Regions from separate parts of the Mesorhizobium sp. B264B1B genome, predicted to be linked through region 1. Evidence: predicted binding sites of a transcription regulator. Region 1 holds the regulator's gene; each other region holds the start of a gene.
The links. Region 1 encodes PhoB, which activates phosphate uptake and scavenging genes when phosphate is short. Its sites were predicted from a motif close to TGTCATNNANCTGTCAT; they were not measured.
Positions count from the first base shown of each region.

Region 1 (3,275 bases):
CGACGCCGTTCCCGATGTCGATCTACGAGAACATCGCCTTCGGCGTCAGGCTCTATGAGAAGCTCAGCAAGGCGGAGATGGACGGCCGTGTCGAGCAGGCGCTGAAGCGCGCGGCACTGTGGAGCGAGGTCAAGGACAAGCTCAACGCCAGCGGCCTCAGCCTTTCGGGCGGCCAGCAGCAGCGCCTCTGCATCGCCCGCACGGTGGCGGTGAAGCCGGAGGTCATCCTGCTCGACGAGCCTGCCTCGGCGCTCGATCCGCTGTCGACCGCCAAGATCGAGGAGCTGATCGATGAGCTGCAGGCCGACTATACGATCGTCATCGTCACCCACAACATGCAGCAGGCGGCGCGCGTGTCGAAGCAGACCGCGTTCATGTATCTGGGCGAGTTGGTCGAGTTCGACCGCACCGAGAAGATCTTCACATCGCCCCGCGAGAAGCGCACGCAGGACTATATCACCGGCCGCTTCGGCTGATCCCAGGCATACGAGGACCAAGATCATGGCCGAACACACAGTCGCAGCCTTTGACGAAGATCTCGGACAGATCAGCAGGCTGATCCGCGACATGGGCGATCTCGCCTCATCGATGGTCGGCGGCGCCACCAAGGCGCTCCTGAATTCCGACAACGCGCTCGCCCAGCGCGTCGTCTCCGACGACGCCATCATGGACGCGCGCCAGCGCGAACTCGACGACCGCGCCATCACCCTGATCGCCAAGCGGCAGCCCATGGCGGACGATCTGCGCCATGTCGTCGGCTCGATCCGCATGGCGGGCGATCTCGAACGCATCGGCGATCTCGCCAAGAACATCGCCAAGCGCGTCGGCACCGTCGGCCTTGCCGCCACGCCGCGCGACCTGTCGCACTCCATCGACGCCATGGCGCAGCTTGTGCTGATCCAGGTGCAAGGCGTGATCGAGGAGTATGCGGCGCGCGATGCCGCGGCACTTGCGAAGCTGCGCGCCGACGATGAACGCATCGACGTCAAATACACGTCGGTCTTCCGCGAGCTGCTGACCTACATGATGGAGGATCCGCGCAACATCACCGCCTGCACGCATCTTTTGTTCTGCGCCAAGAATCTCGAGCGCATCGGCGATCACGTGACCAACATTGCCGAAAATGCCTATTATGTGCTGACCGGCACGCAATTGCCCGCCAATCGCCCGAAGCAGGACGAGACGGCGATGTCGGCGCCAGCGGCTTGACGGCAGGGGTGACCAGTCGATGATCGCGCCACGCATCATGGTGGTGGAGGACGAGGAGCCGCTGGGTGTGCTGCTCCGTTACAATCTGGAATCGGAGGGTTATCAGGTAGAGGTGGTGACGCGCGGCGACGAAGCCGAGATCCGCTTGCAGGAGAATGTCCCTGACCTTCTTGTGCTCGACTGGATGGTGCCGGCGGTGTCCGGCATCGAGCTCTGCCGCCGTCTCCGCATGCGGCCCGAGACCGAGCGGCTGCCGATCATCATGCTGACGGCGCGCGGCGAGGAAAGCGACCGGGTGCGCGGTCTCTCCACCGGCGCCGACGACTATCTGGTCAAGCCGTTCTCAACGCCGGAATTCATGGCACGCGTCAAGGCGCTGCTGCGCCGCGCCAAGCCCGAAGTTCTGTCCAGCGTGCTCAAGGTCGGCGACATCGTGCTCGACCGTGAATCGCACCGGGTCTACCGCAAGAAAAGCGAGATCCGGCTCGGGCCGACCGAGTTCCGCCTGCTCGAATTCATGATGCGACATCCCGGCCGCGTGTTCTCGCGCAGCCAACTGCTCGACAATGTCTGGGGCGAAACGATCTATATCGACGAGCGCACCGTGGACGTGCATGTCGGCCGGCTGCGCAAGGCGGTCAACAATGGCCGCATGCCTGACGTGATCCGCACCATTCGGGGCGCGGGGTATGCGATTCGCGAAGACTAGGGATATGTCACGCAACGTTCTCGCCCACGCCTGATTTCGCCTGTGCCCCCGGCGCGAAAATCTCCTGGTCGACGAAGGTCAGCGCGCGCATGGCGCAGCCCTCGCGGATCAGTGGCAGTTCGTTCGGCTCGGTGTCGAAGGAAATCGATTTCGAGTGCTGGCCGCCGGCGGTCTGGGCAATGGCCTCGCGCAGAGCCGGCTCGATCAGGTCGAAGGCGGCGGCGCTGACGCCGACCATGGCGACCGGCGCCGGATCGATCAGCGCGAACAGGCTGCCAAGGCCGTAACCCAGCGCCTCGCCGGCCTTGCGGTAGGCTTCGCGCTCCGGCCCGTCCTTTTCGCGCGCCGAGGCCGCCAGGGTGCGCATGTCGGCGTCGCTGACGTCGACGGGCTCGGTGTCCTCGCCAAGCTGCCTCGCGTTGCGCCAGATGGCATAGTTGCCGGCATAGGCCTCGACGCAGCCGCGCCGCCCGCAGCGGCAGAGCGCCCCGCCGGGGCGATGGATCATGTGGCCGAACTCGCCTCCGGATGAATGGGTGCCGGTGAACAGTTCACCCTTCAGCACCAAGCCCATGCCGATGCCGTGCGACAAAAGGATGGCGATGAAGTCGTCGCGGTAGCGCTGGGGATCGCGCCAGCGCAGCGCCACCGCCATCATGTTGCAATCGTTCTCCATGGTGGCGGGAATGCCGAACTCGGCCTCCAGTATGTCGGCGAAGGCGATGTCGGTCTGCGGCGTGATCGGCGACCACAGCATGGTGCGCGCATCCGTGTCGGTGATGCCCTGGATCGCCAGCGCGATACGGGCGATGCTGCCGACGTCGAGGTCGGGATCCTCGAACCGCCGCCTGACGATGGCCACGCATTCGCCGATCAGCGCCTCGCGCGACAGGGTGAGCGTGTCCAGCCGGCGCTGCTCTTCAGATATCACCTGGCCGGCATAGTCGATGACGGCGACGGAGAGAAAATTCAGCGACAGCACCACGGTCATCACCGCCGCGGCTTCAGGGTTGAGGCTGAGGCCGACCTGCGGCCGGCCGCGTTTCAGCGCACCGGCCTCGCTCGGCTTGCTCTGCGCCAGGATGCCTTCGCCAATCAGGTCGGAGGAGATCGCCGATATGGTGGAATGGCTGAGCCCGGTGGTCGCGGCAATCTCGGTGCGCGAGGGCTGCCCGGCACGGCGCACGGCCGCGATCACCATCGCCCGGTTGCGTCGGCGCAAATCGTCGTGGCGGATTCCGACCGACATGTTTCTCGCATCCTCCCCGTCGCCGCGTTCTCTCCCCAGGATCCCGACGACCGTCAAATACTGGCAGAACCGGCCTTGGCTGTCATTATTTATTCCGGAGCTCGAAAA
Region 1 is NZ_JAIUIS010000008.1:85,790-89,064, reverse strand. It holds gene pstB (phosphate ABC transporter ATP-binding protein PstB) at 1-476, shown strand, start outside; gene phoU (phosphate signaling complex protein PhoU) at 502-1,209, shown strand; gene phoB (phosphate regulon transcriptional regulator PhoB) at 1,229-1,918, shown strand; gene LB547_RS17795 (ROK family protein) at 1,926-3,167, opposite strand.

Region 2 (3,275 bases), on a different contig from region 1:
GAGGAGATGAGCAAGAACAAGGATCGCATCCAGCCGATGATCGACCTGTTCAAGGCGGTCAACGCGCCTTGCATCGTCTATGGCGAGGTTGGCCGTTCGATCCAGGGCGACCGCTCGAAGCCGCTCGCCACCAAGCCGAAACTCTCGAGCGACGAGATGAAGGCCTATGCCAGGCGCCTGACCGAATTCGGCGAATGGTGCGCCGAGCAAGGCATGCCGCTTTCCTATCATCATCACATGGCGGCGGTGGTCGAGACCGAGGCGGAGCTCGACGCCTTCATGCGCCATTCCGGAGCGGGCATTCCGCTGCTGCTCGACGCTGGACATCTGGCCTTTGCCGGCGGCGATGTGCTGCGCGCCATCGACAATCACCACAAGCGCATCAGCCATGTGCATGTGAAGGATGTACGCATGGGTGTGATCGAGAAGCTCGACCGCACGAGGCAGTCCTTCCTCGATGCGGTGGCTCTCGGCGCCTTCACCGTGCCGGGCGACGGCTCGCTGGATTTCGGCGCCATCGTGCAGCGTTTCGCCGACCATGGCTATGAAGGCTGGTTCGTGGTCGAGGCCGAACAGGACCCGAAGAAGAACCCGCCGCTCAAGATGGCGCAGGTGGGCCACAAGGAGTTGATGCGGGTGATGACGGCGGCCGGCTATACGGTCGAGACGCAGGGCTTCCCCGATGTCTGATCGGGTTCTCGCCAGGCCGGGCTTGCTGTAGGTTGCCGCGATGAAAGATTCCGAGCACCCCTTCTTCCGGCCATTGTGGCGGCGTGTCGCCGTCGTCGCGGTGTGCGTCATCTGGTCGATCATCGAATTCGCGAGCGGCACGCCGTTCTGGGGCGTGATCGCGCTGGGCTTCGCCGGCTATGGCGTCTGGCAGTTTTTTTATCTCTACAAGCCGGCCGACGAGAACAAGGCGCCCGCCGAAGTCGAACCGAAGGAGTAACCGGATGTCGAAGCTGCTGGTCAAAGCCGACAAGGGCCATGGCCGTGTCGCGCATGTCACCCCGCAAAGCGCCGGGTGGACCTATGTCGGGTTCGACCTGCATCGGCTGAAATCAGGGCAAACGGCTTCGGGAACAACGGACGATCGCGAAGTCTGCCTGGTGTTCGTCACCGGCAAGGGCACGGTCACGGCCGGCGGCAAGGATCTCGGCCTGCTTGGCCAGCGCATGTCGCCCTTCGAAGGCAAACCATGGTCGGTCTATGTGCCGCAGGGATCGGACTGGTCGGTGACGGCTGATAGCGGACTGGAACTGGCGGTCTGCTCGGCGCCGGGATTGAGCGGCGGCCTGCCAGTTCGCGTCATCGGGCCTGACGACCTCGGCCAGGAGGTACGCGGCAAGGGCACCAATACACGCTACGTCACCAACATCCTGCCCGAGGGCAAGCCGGCCGATTCGCTGCTGGTGGTCGAGGTCATCACGCCCGGCGGCCACACGTCGAGCTATCCGCCGCACAAGCACGACCAGGACAATCTGCCTGCCGAGTCCTATCTCGAGGAGACCTATTACCACCGCCTCAACCCGCCGCAGGGCTTTGCTTTCCAGCGGGTCTATACCGACGCCGACAAGGACGGCTCCCGCGATCTGGACGAGGCGATGGCGATCGAGGACGGCGATGTCGTGCTGGTGCCCAGGGGCTATCACCCCTGCGCGGCTTGTCATGGCTACGACCTCTACTACCTCAACGTCATGGCCGGCCCGAAGCGGACGTGGAAATTCCACAATGCGCCCGAGCACGAATGGCTGATGAAGGCCTGACCGTTGCGCGTTCACGGCTGAACCTGTTGGTCCAGATCAGGAAAATCGTCGGCTAAGGACCGGCGGGGTCGATTTGCCTTCGAAAACCCTTCAAAGCTTCGTCAATCCGTCATGGAAATCACCTATGGCAACGGGCTGACGAGGATCTTCGATGCGCTACGCCATCTACTTCACCCCCCAACAGGACGAAAAATTGGCGCGGATCGCCGCCAACTGGCTGGGCCGTGACCCGTTCGGCGCCGCGACGCGACCGGTGGAGGCGGTGGGCGATTTGTCGGCGGCGGAAGTCGCCTTCCACACCGCATCGGCACGGCGCTATGGTTTTCACGCAACGCTGAAAGCCCCTTTCCGGTTAGCGGCCAACGAAACCGAAGCCTCGTTGCGCGCAGCGCTCGACGCCTTTGCCGAGGCGACGCCCGTTGTGATGATCCCGCGTCTCGTCGTCAGCCAGATCGACGGTTTCTTCGCACTGGTGCCGGAGGCGCCATTGCCTCCGCTCAGTCGCTTCGCCGATGACGTGGTGCGCGATTTCGACCGCTTTCGCGCGCCGTTGACGGAGGCCGAGATCGAGCGGCGCAGCCCGGACTCGCTGAAGCCGGGCGAATTCCGCAATCTCTGCCAATGGGGCTATCCTTACGTCTTCGAGAGCTTCCGCTTTCACATGACGCTGTCCGGCAGGGCCGGGCCACAGGAAAGCCCTCGTCTTCGCCTGGCAATCGAGGGCCTGTTCGCCGAGGTGCTGCGCCAGCCGGTTCCGGTGGACGCGCTGACGTTGTTCATCGAGCCCGAACCCGGCGCCCCGTTCATGGTGCTTTCCCAGCACGCGCTCGGGCGCCGTCCGGCCAGAAAAACCGCCTGAAGCAACAAGCCGTAAAGGCCAGAAAAAACCAAGGACTGCCTGAAATGACCGCCGAGACCATTCTGAGCAACGCCCGCATCATTCTTGCCGACGAGATCATCGACGGCTCGCTCGTGATGCGTGACGGTCTGATCGCCGACATATCCGCCGGCGCCGTGCGAGCCGGCGAGGACATGGCTGGCGACTTCATCATTCCGGGACTGGTCGAGCTGCACACCGATCACCTGGAAGGCCACTATGCGCCGCGGCCCAAGGTGCGTTGGAATCCGATCGCCGCCGTGCTCGCCCATGACGCGCAAGTGGCGACCGCCGGCATTACCACCGTGCTCGATGCCTTGCGTGTCGGCATGGACGAGGATGCCGATCTCAACGCCGCTGACATCCGCAAGCTCGCCGACGCGATCGAGGACAGCGTGCGGATGGATCGATTGCGGGCCGATCATTTCATCCATCTACGCTGCGAGGTCTCGGCGCCGGATTGCCTCAGGGCCTTCGCCAATTTCGAGACGGACGAACGGGTGAAGCTCGCCTCGCTGATGGACCATGCGCCAGGCCAGCGCCAGTTCGTCAACCTCGAAACCTACGCCTACTACTATCAGCGCAAGCTGAAGCTGACCGATCACGATTTCCAGAAATTCTGCGAGAAACGG
Region 2 is NZ_JAIUIS010000021.1:92,911-96,185, forward strand. It holds gene iolE (myo-inosose-2 dehydratase) at 1-690, shown strand, start outside; gene LB547_RS29940 (DUF3329 domain-containing protein) at 731-949, shown strand; gene iolB (5-deoxy-glucuronate isomerase) at 954-1,766, shown strand; gene LB547_RS29950 (DUF1045 domain-containing protein) at 1,918-2,625, shown strand; gene LB547_RS29955 (alpha-D-ribose 1-methylphosphonate 5-triphosphate diphosphatase) at 2,670-3,275, shown strand, end outside.
Region 2: LB547_RS29950 (DUF1045 domain-containing protein) is a predicted target of PhoB. The motif match lies at 1,863-1,879, and genes of this name have one in related genera.

Region 3 (3,275 bases), on a different contig from region 1:
CCAGTAGAAGAACACCAGCGTGATGGCAAGTTGCGGCGCCACCAGGAGGTATGGCAAGACTTTGTTGGGAAAGACGACGCGCGGGGTCAATGCGCCGCTCCGGCGTGGAAAGCCGAGCGGCACTCTACGGCGCTCACCGCTGCCCTGCCGGGCATCTCCCCCTCTTGGAGGAAGATTGGCAGTTCCTGCGGCAGCTGCCATTCTCCAGCTTTGACAATCGCCGAAAACGGTCGCGACAGCCAGTCTCCCCCCTTCAGGGGGAGATGCCCGGCAGGGCAGAGGGGGGCCTCGTAGAGCAAGGACTATAACTCGATAGGTTCGGACGCGCCCTAATTCCCCAGCGCTTCCTTGATCGCCGCGTTGCCACGCGTGACCGCATTGTCGAGCGCCTGCTGGGCGGTTTCCTGGCCGGCAAGCATCTTTTCGAACTCCTCGTTCTGGATGTCGCGCACCTGCGGCAGGTTCGGCAACCGCACGCCCTTCGAATTGTCGGTCGGCGCCTTGCCCGTCATCTGCAGGATCGGCGTCTCGCGACCGGGATTCTTGTCGTAGAAGCCGGACTTTTTCGTCGCCTCATAGGCGGCGAGCGTCACCGGCAGGTATCCCGATTTCTGGTGCAGATATTCCTGCACATCGGTCTTGGACAGATAGGCGAAGAAAGCCGCGACGCCTTTGTACTCCTCGTCGGACTTGCCGCCGAAGACCCAAAGGCTGGCACCGCCCGGCGTCGTGTTCTGCGGCGCGCCCTTGGCGTCGCTGTCATAGGGCAACTGGCCAATGCCGTAGTTCATGCCCGACTTGACGATGTCGCCTAGGCCGCCCGAGGATTCGGTGAAGATGCCGCATTCGCCGGCGAGGAATATCTGCTTGGCTTCGGAGGTGCGCCCGCCATATTTGAAGGTGCCGTCCTTGGCCAGATCGGCGAGCGCCTGGAAATGTTTGACGAAGATCGGCGAGTTGATCTTGAGTTCGACATCACCGCCGGCCAGGCCATTCTGCTGCGTGGCCCACGGCACATCGTTCCACGCCGCGAAGTTTTCCAGGTGTATCCAGGTCAGCCAGGTCGAGGTGTAGCCGCAAGCGGCGGCGCCGCTCGCCTTGATCTTTTTGGCATCCTCCCACACCTCGTTCCAGGTCTTGGGTGGGTTGTTCACATCGAGCCCCGCCTTCTGGAAGATGTCCTTGTTGTAGTAGAGGATCGGCGAGGAGGAGTTGTAGGGGAAGGACAGCATGGTGCCGTCCGGCGTCGAATAATAACCGACGATGCCTGGCAGATACTGGCTCTTGTCAAAGTTCATCCCGGCGCCGGTCAGCACCTCGGCCACTGGCTTGATCGCGTCCCGGGCCGCCATCATCACGCCGGTGCCGACATCGAACACCTGGATGATGTCAGGCGACTGGCCGGCGCGATAGGCGGCGATGCCGGCATTCAGCGTTTCGGGATAGGTGCCCTTGAAAACCGGAACAATCTGGTAGTCGCCCTGGCTGGCGTTGAAATCCTTGGAAATCTTGTCGACGACCTCTGCGTTGGCGCCGGTCATGGCGTGCCACCAGCTGATGTGCGTGACGGCGAAGGCGGAGGTTGTGGAAAGCAGGGTCACGGCGACACCGGCCGCGAAGCCAAAGAACTTCATGTTTCGTCTCCCGTTCTCATTGCTTGTCATTGGCGAAAGGGGCACTCCCGCAATGGCACTATGTGTCGTTCGCGCGCAGCGGACAACGGTTTTGTTGCGGGCAGGCGCACTTCATGTCCGGCTAAAGTAGCGTTCACTTCCGGATGAAAGTGACCCGGAAAAGGATTGCATAGCGGCTTGCTGCTTGAATTGATGTACCAGGGACCTGTCTCGAGACGGTCAGCGACCTCACCGACGAACGGCGTCTAACAGCACATGACAACGCTGACATGACAACGCTGAAAAAGGCGTCGGTTTGCTCGGTCGATGCGTGGAAATTCCCGTCCCGCGCTCAGCCTGACGGATTTGACATCGGCCAATCAGTCTGCTGGCCGGGAATGGGTCTGCCGCCGCTCAGTTCTGCTGCCGCTGGGTTCCAGAAGCGCGCGGCAAGTAGAGATGCAGGCTTGTTCCCTGACCGATTTCGCTATCGATTCGGACATGCCCACCGGATTGCTTGATGAAGCCGTAAACTTGGCTTAGCCCGAGTCCCGTACCCTGCCCTTCCGATTTTGTTGTGAAGAACGGCTCGAAAACGCGCGCCAGGGTGTCCTTGCTCATTCCACAGCCGGTATCGCGTACAGTCACGCGAACAAATGAAGCCGCCGCTGAACGCAAATCCTCCAGATCATTTGGAAAATTGCTGGTCTCAATCGTGAGGGTGCCACTGCCTTTCATTGCATCTCTGGCGTTCACCGCAAGGTTAAGAACGGCGATGTCGAGCTGGTTGGCATCGATAAGGATAGGGTCCAAGGCTGGATCCAGATTGCATTGCACCCGGATACCGCTCCCCAACGTCCGTTCCAGCAGCGTCGTCAGCCCCTTGATACGTTCATTGAGATCAATCTGTTCCGGGGCCAGGGATTGGCGTCGCGAAAAGGCAAGCAGTTGCTGTGTTAGCGCTCCTCCATTTTCGATCCGCCTGAACATCTCCTCGACCAGCAGAGCGACTTTCTCATCCGCAGGATCTTTAGCGATCTGTTTCTCCAGAAGCCGAAGGCCAGACCCGAAAACGGCGAGTAGGTTGTTGAAGTCATGGACAATGCCAGCTGCGAGGCGTCCAATGGCCTCGAGCTTTTGTGACTGGCGTGCGTTTTCTTCTCTTGATCGCTGGGCCGAGACATCGCGCAGGCTGGCAAGCAATGCAGGCCTGCTGTCCCAGGTAACCTCGACCGTACGCATTTCCACTTCTGCCGGCTTGCGGCCGGAACGGTGAACGGTGATCTCGGCGATCTCTCCGGAGACGACCGGACGGCCGAGCGGAACGTGGAGGAGTTCGTCAAGCGGCTGTCCAAAAATTACGGCTGCCGCAGGATTGGCATAGAGCACTGTTCCGTCCAAATCGACCACCAGCATCCCGTCGGCGGTATTTTCGATCAACTGGCGAAAGCTGAGCTGGCTGATGCCAGCCGGAGATGTATCTCCGGGCGATTCCAGCATTTCGGCGGCGTTTTGCGCCGTATTCAAGGCGCTCTTCATGTCGACGTGTTGTCCACGGCGGAGTCGCCGAACACATCAGGCGCGCTGTCAAAGGGCTTTCCAAGATGCATACCGCCACTGTCGATGGTGAAGCGCCGTATCTGTTTGTCGTGTTCGCTGCCG
Region 3 is NZ_JAIUIS010000018.1:69,214-72,488, reverse strand. It holds gene ugpA (sn-glycerol-3-phosphate ABC transporter permease UgpA) at 1-90, opposite strand, end outside; gene ugpB (sn-glycerol-3-phosphate ABC transporter substrate-binding protein UgpB) at 330-1,634, opposite strand; gene LB547_RS27875 (two-component system sensor histidine kinase NtrB) at 2,028-3,152, opposite strand; gene kaiC (circadian clock protein KaiC) at 3,149-3,275, opposite strand, start outside.
Region 3: ugpB (sn-glycerol-3-phosphate ABC transporter substrate-binding protein UgpB) is a predicted target of PhoB. The motif match lies at 1,893-1,909, and genes of this name have one in related genera.